Regions from separate parts of the Priestia veravalensis genome, predicted to be linked through region 2. Evidence: riboswitches for the same ligand, from Rfam matches in the RefSeq annotation. Region 2 holds a riboswitch; each other region holds the start of a gene.

Region 1 (3,180 bases), on a different contig from region 2:
ATAATACCAGAACCAATGGTTTTAACAACTTCTCCTCCACCGATAACAGCACCTAGTAAAATACCTAGTGCACATATAACTAATGCCACTTTGCGATGCTTAATGGCACCTGAACCGTAAGAGACTCCCATAGCAGCAGCTGCACCACTTGCGCCAATATTCATCGCAAAAAAGAGGGCGATTGCAAAAGCAATGTAAACAAGCATAAATTTTCAGCTCTTTCATTTAAGATTCATGTAAGCCACATTCCACTTTCTTAGTACCTGCCCATCTTCCAGATCGTAAATCTTCCATGTTATAGGCAGGTAGCGTACAGGGCTCACATCCAATGCTTGGATACCCTTGATCGTGAAGTTTGTTATACGGCAAGTTATGCTTATATACATATCGCCAAATTTCTTTCCAAGACCAATGAATTAATGGGCAAACTTTAATCTTTTTGAATTTCTCGTCCTTATTAAAAAACTCTGTTTTACTTCTTGATTCAGATTGTTCTCTTCTTAACCCTGAAATCCAAGCATCATACGGAGCAAGTGATTCTTTTAAAGGAATAATCTTGCGAATTTGACAGCATAGGTTAGGCTCAGTTTTCCAAAGTTCATCTCCATGCTTTTCAGCTTGCTCTTTTAGCGATAGGTTAGGCTTTTTCATTTGGATACGTAAATCTGGAAACCTCTCTTTAATTGCTTCAATGACTTCGTACGTCTCTTTAAAATGAACACCTGTGTCTAAAAAAACAATGTGAGCATCTTTTTTCACTTTTGAAATTAAATCAATTAATACAATTCCTTCAATTCCAAAGCTAGATGCGTAAATAAGAGAATCACCATAATGGTTATATGCCCACTCTAATGCCTTTAAAGCTCCCTTTGTTTCATCTTGCTCATCAAAAGTCGGAAATTGATTTGGCCAATTTTCATACGTATATACACTCATGATTTTCACTCCAATACTTTGTTATCCAATCAAAAAAGACGGTTTTACCCCCATAATGAAGGATAAAACCGCCTCTAGTTTGTCTAGTCAGCTATTTATTTAATTCTTATTTTTTCATTTTTCTCGAGTTGAACTACTTTCCCATCTTGAACCACAAGCGTGATTGAGCCAAACTTCATGTCGCTTAACATTTTTTCTACGCTTGCAAAAACAGAATTTAAGTCAGAGTTTTGTGCCATCACAGTCCCTCCTTATTTGTTAACAATATATTCAACAGGCTTCTGTTTTTTCATGAAAAATAAAAAGTCTTCCACATCTGAAAGACTGATTAGGCAACAAATTCACCTTATCTTTCAAAATGAAAATCATTTTGTTGGAGTTAGCACCTTGCACAACATGCAGGTTGCTGGGTTTCAAAGGGCCAGTTCCCTCCACCACTCTGGATAAGTATTTTTTAAAAATTTTAGCATATTTAGAATATTTGTCAACAGCAAAAATAATTTATCCGATAAGAAAACTATACTTTAAATTAACAGAAATATCTATTATTTTTTCATTATATGAGCAATTTTTTTGGGCGTCACTCTTAATTCACACCGTTATAGTATAGATTTATGTCTTTCGTACACATTAAAACATAATAATTATTTTAGATTGGAGCTATGTTCAATGATGGAAAGTCACTCTTTTCAATTAGATGATGTAATTAAACAAAGTTTACACAATCATTTAAGTCAAATAGCAGCGGAAGCAACCAAAATTCAGCAACATCTAGAAAGCAGTGACCACTGTGTTTTATGTGATTTTGAAGACTTAAGAAAATTATTTCAAAGCGTACAGTCCACAGCTGCATCCTATTATTTAAGACATTACTTGTCTCCTTACACCCACGAATACGCAGCTCTTTCACTCGCGATACATAGTTTATCTGAGAAACATCATGGAGCTTTAATGGTTATTGAGAGAAATGACTCAGTGGAGCACTTAATTCAAAAAGGAATTCCTATTCACGCTCCAGTTACGTCTACGCTCGTTGAAACAGTTTTTTATCCTGGAAATCCATTACATGATGGTGCCATTGTGATTAGAAACAATCAAATTATTTCGGCTGCTAATGTTTTACCACTGTCCACAAAAGTACTGCAAAAGAAGCTTGGAACACGCCACCGTGCAGCTCTTGGTATGTCTGAACAGTGCGACGCACTTATTTTAGTTGTATCAGAAGAAAGCGGTCGAATATCTTTTGCTTTAGAAGGTAGCTTATATCCAATCCATTCCAGCAAAAACATCCTGTAAGCGACTACAACTGTCTGACATCATATCTTATAGTTATAAAAAAAGAGATTACACGATAAAAAAAACTTATTACAGGTTGCCTTTTATACATCTAACGCGCTATAATCACTAATGTCAGAAAACCTTACACATTTTAAAAAAGCATCATTAAAATGACTCTTTTTATGAACAGCTAAGGTTAATCGTTAATTAAGGGAGAGAACTTTTAGGATGGAAACCATATCGACTCTATTCAGCAGCTTTGTGGATGAAGCCAATAATTTTTTATGGACTTATATATTAATTGCGCTTCTTTTATTAGTTGGATTATATTTTACAATTCGTACAAAATTCGTTCAGTTTAGTCAGTTCAAAGAAATGGTTCGCTTGTTAGGTGAAGGCGCTAAAACAGACGGAAGCGATAAAAAAGGAATTACCTCCTTTCAAGCTTTTGCTATTAGTACAGCAGCTCGTGTAGGTACTGGGAACCTTGCTGGTGTTGCTTCTGCAATTGCTCTTGGGGGCCCTGGAGCAGTGTTTTGGATGTGGGTTGTTGCTTTAGTTGGATCAGCATCAGCTTTTATTGAAAGCACCCTTGCTCAAGTATATAAAGTAAAAGACAAAGACGGTTTTCGTGGTGGTCCTGCTTACTACATGGAAAAAGGTTTAAACAAACGCTGGATGGGTGTTTTATTTTCCATCTTAATTACAATCTCATTCGGATTAGTATTTAACTCTGTACAAGCTAATACTATTTCACTTGCTTTTGAAGAAGCTTTTGGCGTTAATCGCTTCATTGTTGGTGTTGTTGTTACAGCCATTGTAGGTGTTCTCATTTTTGGTGGTATTAAACGAGTAGCCAAAGCATCAGAGTTAATTGTAGTAGTAATGGCAGTTGTATATATTGGATTAGCATTAGTTGTTTTAGCTATTAATATTACAGAAATTCCACATATGATCGCATTAATT
Region 2 (3,180 bases):
CTACGCTAATGAGTTCTCCTTCTAACGCTGCTTGAACCATTGCGCGTGTGTAAACTAGCTTCATTCGCTCTCCAACACCATACTCTCCACCAGTCCATCCCGTATTCACAAGATAAACATTTACGTTATGCTCATCAATTTTTTTACCTAGCATTTTAGCATAGGCTGTAGGTGGAAGAGGTAAGAATGGTTCACCAAAACAAGTAGAGAACGTCGCCTGTGGCGCAGTAATTCCGCGCTCTGTTCCCGCAAGTTTACTTGTATACCCACTTAAGAAATGATACATTGCTTGTTCTTTTGTTAGTTTGCTAATTGGAGGTAAAACTCCAAATGCGTCTGCTGTTAAGAAAACAATTGCCGTAGGATGTCCTGCAACGCTCGGTAAGATTGTGTTATCAATTGCTTGAATTGGATAAGCAGCACGAGTGTTTTCTGTTAAGCTATTATCATTATAGTCTGCAATTCTAGTATTCGAGTTAATCACAACATTTTCTAAAACTGTTCCAAATCGAATGGCATTAAAAATTTGAGGCTCTTTTTCTTTTGATAGTTGAATGCATTTTGCATAACAACCGCCTTCAATGTTAAATACGCCTGTACTAGACCAACCGTGCTCATCGTCACCAATTAGTCTTCTGGTAGCGTCAGCTGATAATGTTGTTTTTCCGGTGCCAGATAGTCCAAAGAATAGTGCAACATCACCTTCTTTGCCAACATTAGCTGAGCAGTGCATAGGAAGTATATTATTTTGAGGAAGTAGGAAATTCATTACTGAGAAAATAGATTTTTTCATTTCACCTGCATATTCCGTTCCACCAATTAAAACAACTCTTCGTTCAAATGAAATAATAATAAATGTCTCTGAATTTGTCCCATCAATGTCTGGAACAGCTTTAAAAGTAGGAGCAGATACAATTGAGAATGATTCAGCATCACTTTTTAGCTTCGTGTCTTCTGGACGAATAAATAGTTGGTGAGCAAACAAATTATGCCATGCGTATTCATTTACGACTTGGATTGGAAGCTGATATTTATCATCGGCGCCCGCATAGCCGTTAAACACAAATAGCTCATTTTGTTCTTTTAAATGTTCTAATACTTTTTTATAAAGCGCGTCAAATCGTTCAGATGAAAACGGTTGATTCACATCTCCCCATTCAACAGTATGAGATGTTAAGGAATCGCTTACAATGAATTTATCGTGTGGGGAACGACCCGTATATTTTCCTGTTTCAACTTGAATAGCACCTGTAGAAGTCAATACGCCTTCTTGTCGCTCTAAAATCTTTTCGACTAATTGAGAAACAGATAGTTGGTGATTCACTTTTTCAGATTCCAGGAGATTGGCTAATTCAATAGACATATTAACAGTACTCATGTGCACTACCTTCCTTTTTTTAAAATGATGTTTAAATGTACAATTAGTATAACACATTACTTTCAATAGTCTATACTATTCGAATGAAAATGTTAAAATGTTGCGAATTTTTTTGTTTTAGAGAGCATAAAACGTTTTTGTGAGATGATCTTACTAGTGAAAGGTTTCTGTAAATAATAGGGGAGGAAAATACAACCCTTAAGTGATTTTCATAGGAATGTTATTGACATAACAGAGCATTTTCCTGTATGATATGTCCTTGAACGGATACTCTCTTATCCCGAGCTGGTGGAGGGACAGGCCCTATGAAACCCAGCAACCATCACCCATTTCCATAGAGGTGATAAGGTGCTAACCTGATGCAAGGGAATAAACCTTGATCGATAAGAGTGAAAGGCTTATGCAGAACTTGATACCTTTCCTCGATACAAGGAAAGGTTTTTTATATTGAAAAAATGTAAATGAACCACAATAAGGGAATGAGTACCGTATCACAATGTATCATATTTAAAGGAGGAAAACCGATGTCAACACAACGTCGTCTGTTTACGTCAGAATCTGTTACAGAGGGGCATCCAGATAAAATTTGTGACCAAATTTCTGACTCAATTCTTGATGCTATTTTAGCTGAAGATCCAAATGCTCGTGTTGCTTGTGAAACAAGCGTAACAACTGGTTTAGTATTAGTAAGTGGTGAAATCACAACATCTACTTATGTAGATATTCAAAAAACAGTACGTGATACAATCAAAGAAATTGGTTATACGCGTGCAAAATATGGTTTTGATGCGGATACTTGTGGAGTAATCACAGCAATCGGTGAGCAATCTCCAGATATCGCTGCTGGTGTAGACCAAGCGTTAGAAGCTCGTGAAGGTTCAATGTCTGATGAAGAAATTGAAGCAATCGGAGCTGGTGACCAAGGTTTAATGTTTGGCTACGCTTGTAATGAAACAAAAGAATTAATGCCGTTACCAATTTCTTTAGCTCATAAGTTAGCGCGTCGCTTAACAGAAGTGCGTAAAGAAGAAATTTTACCTTACCTTCGTCCAGATGGTAAAACGCAAGTAACGGTTGAATATGATGAAAACAATCAACCAGTTCGTGTTGATACAATCGTTATCTCAACTCAGCATCATCCAGAAGTAACGTTAGAGCAAATTCAACGTAACTTAAAAGAATATGTAATCAATCCAGTTGTTCCACAAGAATTAATCGATGAGAACACGAAGTACTTCATTAACCCAACAGGACGTTTTGTAATTGGTGGTCCTCAAGGTGATGCAGGATTAACAGGTCGTAAAATTATCGTTGATACTTATGGTGGATATGCTCGTCACGGTGGTGGCGCATTCTCTGGTAAAGATGCAACAAAAGTTGACCGCTCAGCAGCATATGCAGCACGCTACGTTGCGAAAAATATTGTAGCTGCAGGATTAGCTGATCGTTGTGAAGTTCAGCTTGCATATGCCATTGGTGTAGCTCAGCCAGTTTCAATCTCTATTGATACATTTGGAACAGGTAAAGTAACTGAAGAAGTATTAGTTGAAGTAGTACGTAACAACTTTGATCTTCGTCCAGCTGGTATCATTAAAATGCTTGATTTAAGACGCCCAATTTATAAGCAAACAGCAGCATACGGTCACTTTGGTCGTACTGATGTTGAGCTTCCTTGGGAGTTCACTGATAAAGCAGAAGCTTTAAAAACTGAAGCTTTAGCTAAATAATGAAAAGTCGCTGTCTCAAAAGAGACAGCGACTTTTTTTTATTGAACAAATTCTAACCCATTGTTTGATTTAGTA
Region 3 (3,180 bases), on a different contig from region 2:
TATCGTTTGTCAATTTTAGACGTGATAAAATCACCAATAAACTGGATAATAAATACAATCACTAAAATTAAAACTGTCGCAACAAGGGTTACATCACTATTATTTCGCTGGAAGCCTTCTAAATATGCTAAGTTTCCTAAACCACCAGCTCCAACCGCTCCAGCCATTGCTGTATAGCCAATGAGTGCGATTGCTGTAACCGTCAAACCAGAAATTAAAGCAGGCATTGATTCTGGAAGCAGCACTTTAAAGATAATTGTGCTTGTTTTCGCTCCCATCGATTTTGCTGCTTCAATCACACCTTTATCAATTTCGCGAAGGCCGATTTCAACCATACGCGCGTAAAATGGTGCGGCTCCAACAATAAGAGCTGGCAAAGCTGCTTCTGCTCCTAGCATTGTTCCCACAATTGCTTTTGTAAACGGAATGAGCAAAATTAGTAAGATGATAAATGGAATGGATCGAAAGATGTTTACAAAAGCTCCTATAATAATATTAACGAAGCGGTTTTCCCAAAGCTGACCTTTGCCTGTTAAAAATAGAAGTAAGCCTAGCACAATTCCTAATATAAACGTGGCAACAACTGAGATACTTGTCATATAAAGTGTTTCAATCGTTGCTGCACTAAATTTATCATACGTTACGTTTGGGAATAATTCAGTTAGCATCCGTCATCACCTCAATTTCTACCTGTTGTTCACGGATGTACTCAATTACTTTATTAACCTCTGCTTCTTCACCATCTAAATGAATAAATAAGGTTCCATAAGAGCCCGTTTGTGTATAAGAAACTTTCCCTTGTAAGATGTTAATCGTGACATCAAATGCTTTTAAAATGCTCGTAATGAGCGGTTGCTCCGCTTTTCCACCTACAAATGTGAGCTGAACAATTCGACCGCTTGGATAAAGTTCCTTCACCTGCTCCACTGTCTCAAACGTTTCTTCTGGCTCTGAAATTTGCTGTACAAATCGCTTTGTAATATTTTGCTGTGGTTTACGGAATACTTCAAGTACTTCTCCTTGTTCGACTACTTTTCCATTTTCCATCACAGCTACACGATGACAAATTTTACGGATTACGTGCATTTCATGCGTGATTAAGACAATCGTTAAACCTAGCTTTTCATTAATATCAACTAGCAAATCCAAGATCGAATCTGTTGTTTGTGGATCAAGTGCCGATGTTGCTTCGTCACATAATAAGACTTTTGGGTTATTAGCTAACGCTCTTGCAATTCCTACACGCTGTTTTTGCCCGCCGCTCAGCTGAGATGGGTAGGCATTTTCTCTACCTTCTAATCCAACTAGTTTAATGAGCTCGTTTACACGTTCTGCTCGTTTGTTTTTTGGAACACCGGCAATTTCAAGTGGAAACGCAATGTTTTCTTGCACGGTACGAGACCAAAGTAAATTAAAATGCTGAAAAATCATGCTAATTTCTTGGCGAGCTTGTCTAAGCTTAGCACCTTTAATTTTCCCAATTTGATTTCCTGCTACTTCTACTGTTCCAGAAGTAGGTGTTTCTAAACCATTTAATAAGCGAATAAGAGAGCTTTTCCCTGCTCCACTATATCCAATGATGCCGAAGATTTCACCTTTTGCCACTGATAAATTAACCTGATCAACGGCCGTGACTTTCCCACTTTTAGCATCATATATTTTCGTTACATCTTGTAACGTAATCATCTTCTTCACCTTCTTTGTTGACTTGCTCTGTCTGCTTAGTGTGTCCTTGCTTTTAGAAAATAAAAAAACCTTTCTACACGTGAGCAGAAAGGTTTTTGATAAAATCCTTTCTCTCATCTTTCAAAGCTTATGCTTTGCAGGAATTGGCACCATTTCAGTTAGTCTGACGGTTGCCGGGTTTCATAGGGCACAGTCCCTCCACCTCTCTTGATAAGAGTTAACGACAAATTATTGAAATTATTTTGTTTTCATCAAATATTCATTTATTTATGTTTGTGATTCTAGCATGTGTCAGAAAGGGTGTCAACAAAAAATGCGCATAGGATAATAATCCCATGCACACCCTTAAACAAATGTTTGTTTAACTAAGACGTTCCATTACATATTCAACAGAGTGAAAAGCATACAGCTTCTGCTTCACTTCGCCATTTCTATATTCAATTAGGCATGGAACACTTTCAATTTCGAGCAAAGACGCTTTAGCAGGCATATAGTTTAAATTACTCATTCCGATTGTTAAGTCTGGAATAATCGCTTCTACTACTGTTAACATTTTTTTAGCTAGTTGGCACGTTCCACAAAGGGGTGTATGGAAAAAAATAACCGTACGCTCGTCTTTATTTAGCTTTTCGTCTAGCTGTTCCTCTGTCCACTCTTCCATGTTACTCATCCTTCTATATTAAAAATTCTGCGTTAACATCTATATTAGCACTTAAAAGTACCGTAGCAATATGATTTCTTGGGGCCGCCGCTACCTCACGATACATTTTATCGATATAAAGGTGCTCCGCTTCCGGAAGTTCTTTTTTAAACTGTTTCCGTAATTTATTGCCGGAATCATCTGAGTCAACCAAGATATACACATCTTTATCATACGTGGAATCGATAATCTCATCTAGCTTTGACAAGCTGATGGTTCCATTTGTACAAATAATCTCAATCGGTTCATTAATAATACTTTCGATTCGCTTTTTGTCAGACTTACCTTCTACAATAATTACTTTTTCAATTTCTATTAAACGCATCGTCATCACCTATGATTATCAGTTGTATAGTAACGTTATTCCTTTATGCTATACAATATTCGTTAATGTAACACAGTTCCCCTGTTTTTTAAAAGATTTTGCTGTAAAAAGAACATATATGAATTGTTTTTTATTGAAAAAATAGACTATTTTCGATCATCTTAGACTGATGGCGCCAAACCTTATGTGGTTGGCGCCATCAGTCTTGCACTCAGAGGTTTCATGCTAAATTTAGCACCAACCCTCTTCTGAATCGCAGTCCGTATACTTTTGTGTAGCTCCAGCCTGGACGTCAGCATACTGATAAATCTTGTTATTTTCTTGCGTGTAACCTGACTCTAAATTATATTGATTACCCGTTGCACCATAATTCACATGGCCAATTGATTGTTTATCTACATACAATTGCATACCATTTTCATGAAATTTTGCTGTAATTCGATCCGTTATGTCAACTTTTTTATGTTCG
Region 4 (3,180 bases), on a different contig from region 2:
CTCTTAACTAAGAAAAGACTTTAGCTTTTTTGGCTAAAGTCTTTTCTTATCGCTTGAAATACCTGGACGATTTCATCATAAAACACCATAGTACCTAAACCGATAACCAACAGTATAGTTGAATTGAAAGCACACCCACATCTAAAAAGACGCTCCTCACTATTAAGATGAGGCCAACAACGAAACCGCGATCAGAAGGAGCTTTTAAATCATCAGCTTCTTTCTCTTCTTCATATAGTTCGCTCTCTGATTTATCTTCAGCTACTTGTTCAGTGCTTGACTGTTTTTTCAAAAGCTCATCTAACGTCACATTATAAAATTCAACTTGCTCAATGTATACTGCTTCCTCTTTATCATCTAAGAATTTCACCGTGTACTTATTGTAATATTTTCAATTCTCTTTTCCGATTTTAAGTTATTATCTCCATCAAATTCTACCACTCCAAATTTATGATCGATTGTTTCATAAAAAGCTAATAAAGAGTTTGCAACAGGTTGTGGAGTTGTTTGTAACAGAACGTCTAATCCTTCTAATTCTTTATATTTACTAAACTCCCTCACTAATTGTTCCCGTGAATTGCTACATGCTGATAAACATAGTAAGAAAAGTGCTAACACCGCTATAAAAAGCTCGTTCATATAATTCCCCCTCCTTTTTAATTCTACATCCATTACAATTAATTTCCTATATATCCATAACATAAAAATTACCATTTTCGTCAATTTTATTGCTTTGGAAATAAAATTGACGAAAATAGCACATTCTCAAATTAAAAAGTAAATACCATAAGATTTCATTACGTGAAGGGGGAAATGGCGAAAGTTTAGCAATCTTTAATAAAATAACCCTTAAGCTTATAATGCTTTTCTGACTCAATATAAGCTCTTTTTCTCTTTTACAATACATTTACGTTTACGACGAATAAAAGCCCAGAAGCAATCTTCTAGGCTTTTATTCGTCGTCCTCTAAGAAGTCTAGTACGCGATCAATAAATTGTTCGCTACCTTCGTCATTTCCATGTTCAATTAACAGCTCCATGTTCAGCCTCCTTTTAAAATTGTTAGAATATTCTTGTTTTATACCTTACCACAATTCCAACCAAGTTGTAACGGTTATTTTGTGTAAAAATTTCGACAAATATCATCTCTTTTCAACGAAAAAAGAAAAGAGAGAAGATAAGCATCTTATCATGATTATAGACAAGACTGCAATTGATATGAATACAACCTTAAGCGTATGTACCTTTCAGCCATCCAACTCGCTTTAATTTTGCTATACAAGCTTCTTTTAAACCTTCTTCTGTGTAGCCCTCAATAACTTTGCAGTCAATTCCAATGGCATACGTATCCCTTCCGCTCTTTACTACAATTTCGTAAAACGTCTCAAGCTTTCTACAGGTAAAATCATTAATCTCCTTCAATTGATTTAATACATCGTTTAACACTTCTTCATGATTCTTTATAATCGTTTGTGTCATCCGTATCTCTCCTTCTAATAAAATCAAAAAAGCTCATTTTGCTTTAGATGCAAAATGAGCTTTCACCCGTCTTATCACCCAAAGCTAATGCTTTGCTGGTAGGAGCACCTTACGTTGGTAGGTTGCTGTGGAGTCATAGAGCCAGATCTCTCGTCCACTCGTGATAACTTTTTAAATTAGATTTCATTATACCAAATATCTCCTATTTAGCAAGAGTATTTTTTAAATTTTTCTTTTTTTCAGTTTTGTCACTCTTTTTAACCTATGCATAGTAAAGCGAGAATATTTTCCTTTCTTTACGTAAAAACTAACAAAAAAAACGTAATGTAATTCTTTAATTAAATCCTTGGATAATTTTCTGATTATTCTTTCATTTGACCAAACTCTACCTTTGCTTATAAAATGAAGATTTGTAGAAAGGAGCACGAAAAACTATATGTATACGTATCAAATTGGCAATCAAACAATTGACTACAAAATTAAAGTCGTTCCAAATAAAACCGATATTACGGTCCAAATTTGTGACAATGAAGGGGTAACCGTAATTATCCCACGAGGCTTAAACGAGCACAACGTTCGCTCTGTTATTTCTCGTAAAGCGACTTGGATTTTAAAACAACTTAACGGTGGTAATCAACCAACCGAAGCAAAAAAACCAGCTGCTAAAAAAGCCGAAAAAGCAAAAACTGAGAACAAAACGCCAGCTGCACCTAAAGCAAAGACGTCATCTTTTGAAAACGATGACAAATTTTCGTATTTAGGTCGTCAGTACCGCTTAAACATCATTCGTGATAATGTGGAGCAACCTGAGATGACGTTCCGTGCTAAATTTATCGCAACAGTGCCATCATCCTGGTCTGAACAAGAAACAAACGAGGGAATTCAAAACCTTTTAACAGAATGGTACCAAGGACGAGCAAATGAAAAATTCAGCGAAGCACTAAAAACAGTGAAAAAACAAGCAGCAGATGCACCTGACTCTGTAGCGTGGAAGGAACTGCAAGATACATATGCAACGATGGAAAACGGTGAGCTAGTATTGAACTGGCGTCTACTTCTAGCACCATTAACAACAATTGAATATGTGATTGCTTCACAATTTACAGATGCAGACTCATTATTTGAAGATGCAGCAGAGCGTAAACAATGGTTAGAAGAAAATAGCTTACAAGCATTCTAATCAGCTAACAGCAAAACACCCATCCTAAACTACACAAAGGACGGGTGTTTTTGCATATTGTGTTTTGTTAAAACTTAATTATAATAAAAAATGTTTATAGTTGAATAATATAGGTTAAGTATATGTAAAGGTAGTATAAAATTTAATTTTGCTCCTTTATCTATCTTCAGAAAGGATGTGCACCTAATGAAAGGACAAAGCTTTTTCATTTTAGGTCTTATTTTCGCTCTTATTATTGCTATCTTAGCTGTCATCAACAATGAGCCAGTTCAATTTAACTATGTCTTTGGCTCACAAGACTGGCCACTTATTTTAATTATTTTAACATCGGCTGTATTCGGTGGTGTCGTCGCTGCTTCACTAAGCTTTGTTAAAATCACTCAGCTTAAAAGTAAAAACAAGCAACAAACAAAACGAATTGCCGAACTAGAAACGCAACTAGCCACTCACTCAGAACCACAAGCTGATCTAGAAAAACCTTTATCAACACAAGGTGAACCATCAGCTTAATATAGAGATATA

What was found. Region 2 has a riboswitch for S-adenosylmethionine ahead of metK (methionine adenosyltransferase). Riboswitches for the same ligand answer to the same signal wherever they lie in the genome.
Region 1: another riboswitch for S-adenosylmethionine. It lies ahead of AS180_RS21725 (YezD family protein); the one in region 2 lies ahead of metK (methionine adenosyltransferase).
Region 3: another riboswitch for S-adenosylmethionine. It lies ahead of AS180_RS12250 (methionine ABC transporter ATP-binding protein); the one in region 2 lies ahead of metK (methionine adenosyltransferase).
Region 4: another riboswitch for S-adenosylmethionine. It lies ahead of AS180_RS09440 (hypothetical protein); the one in region 2 lies ahead of metK (methionine adenosyltransferase).

Annotation. Positions count from the first base shown of each region.
Region 1 is NZ_KQ758660.1:28,881-32,060, reverse strand. Features, by position in the region: gene AS180_RS13505 (inorganic phosphate transporter) at 1-206, opposite strand, end outside; gene AS180_RS13500 (phosphoadenylyl-sulfate reductase) at 226-936, opposite strand; gene AS180_RS21725 (YezD family protein) at 1,032-1,175, opposite strand; SAM riboswitch class I at 1,280-1,386, opposite strand; gene cdaS (sporulation-specific diadenylate cyclase CdaS) at 1,609-2,232, shown strand; gene AS180_RS13490 (alanine/glycine:cation symporter family protein) at 2,443-3,180, shown strand, end outside.
Region 2 is NZ_KQ758716.1:540-3,719, forward strand. Features, by position in the region: gene pckA (phosphoenolpyruvate carboxykinase (ATP)) at 1-1,378, opposite strand, end outside; SAM riboswitch class I at 1,651-1,768, shown strand; gene metK (methionine adenosyltransferase) at 1,903-3,105, shown strand; gene AS180_RS19820 (glycosyltransferase family 4 protein) at 3,144-3,180, opposite strand, start outside.
Region 3 is NZ_KQ758655.1:13,492-16,671, reverse strand. Features, by position in the region: gene AS180_RS12255 (methionine ABC transporter permease) at 1-668, opposite strand, end outside; gene AS180_RS12250 (methionine ABC transporter ATP-binding protein) at 658-1,686, opposite strand; SAM riboswitch class I at 1,797-1,903, opposite strand; gene AS180_RS12245 (thioredoxin family protein) at 2,048-2,347, opposite strand; gene AS180_RS12240 (toprim domain-containing protein) at 2,361-2,711, opposite strand; gene AS180_RS12235 (YusG family protein) at 2,943-3,180, opposite strand, start outside.
Region 4 is NZ_KQ758644.1:23,055-26,234, forward strand. Features, by position in the region: gene AS180_RS09425 (MFS transporter) at 1-7, shown strand, start outside; gene AS180_RS09430 (hypothetical protein) at 95-370, opposite strand; gene AS180_RS09435 (hypothetical protein) at 367-639, opposite strand; gene AS180_RS09440 (hypothetical protein) at 1,230-1,478, opposite strand; SAM riboswitch class I at 1,547-1,648, opposite strand; gene AS180_RS09445 (M48 family metallopeptidase) at 1,915-2,658, shown strand; gene AS180_RS09450 (LapA family protein) at 2,845-3,168, shown strand.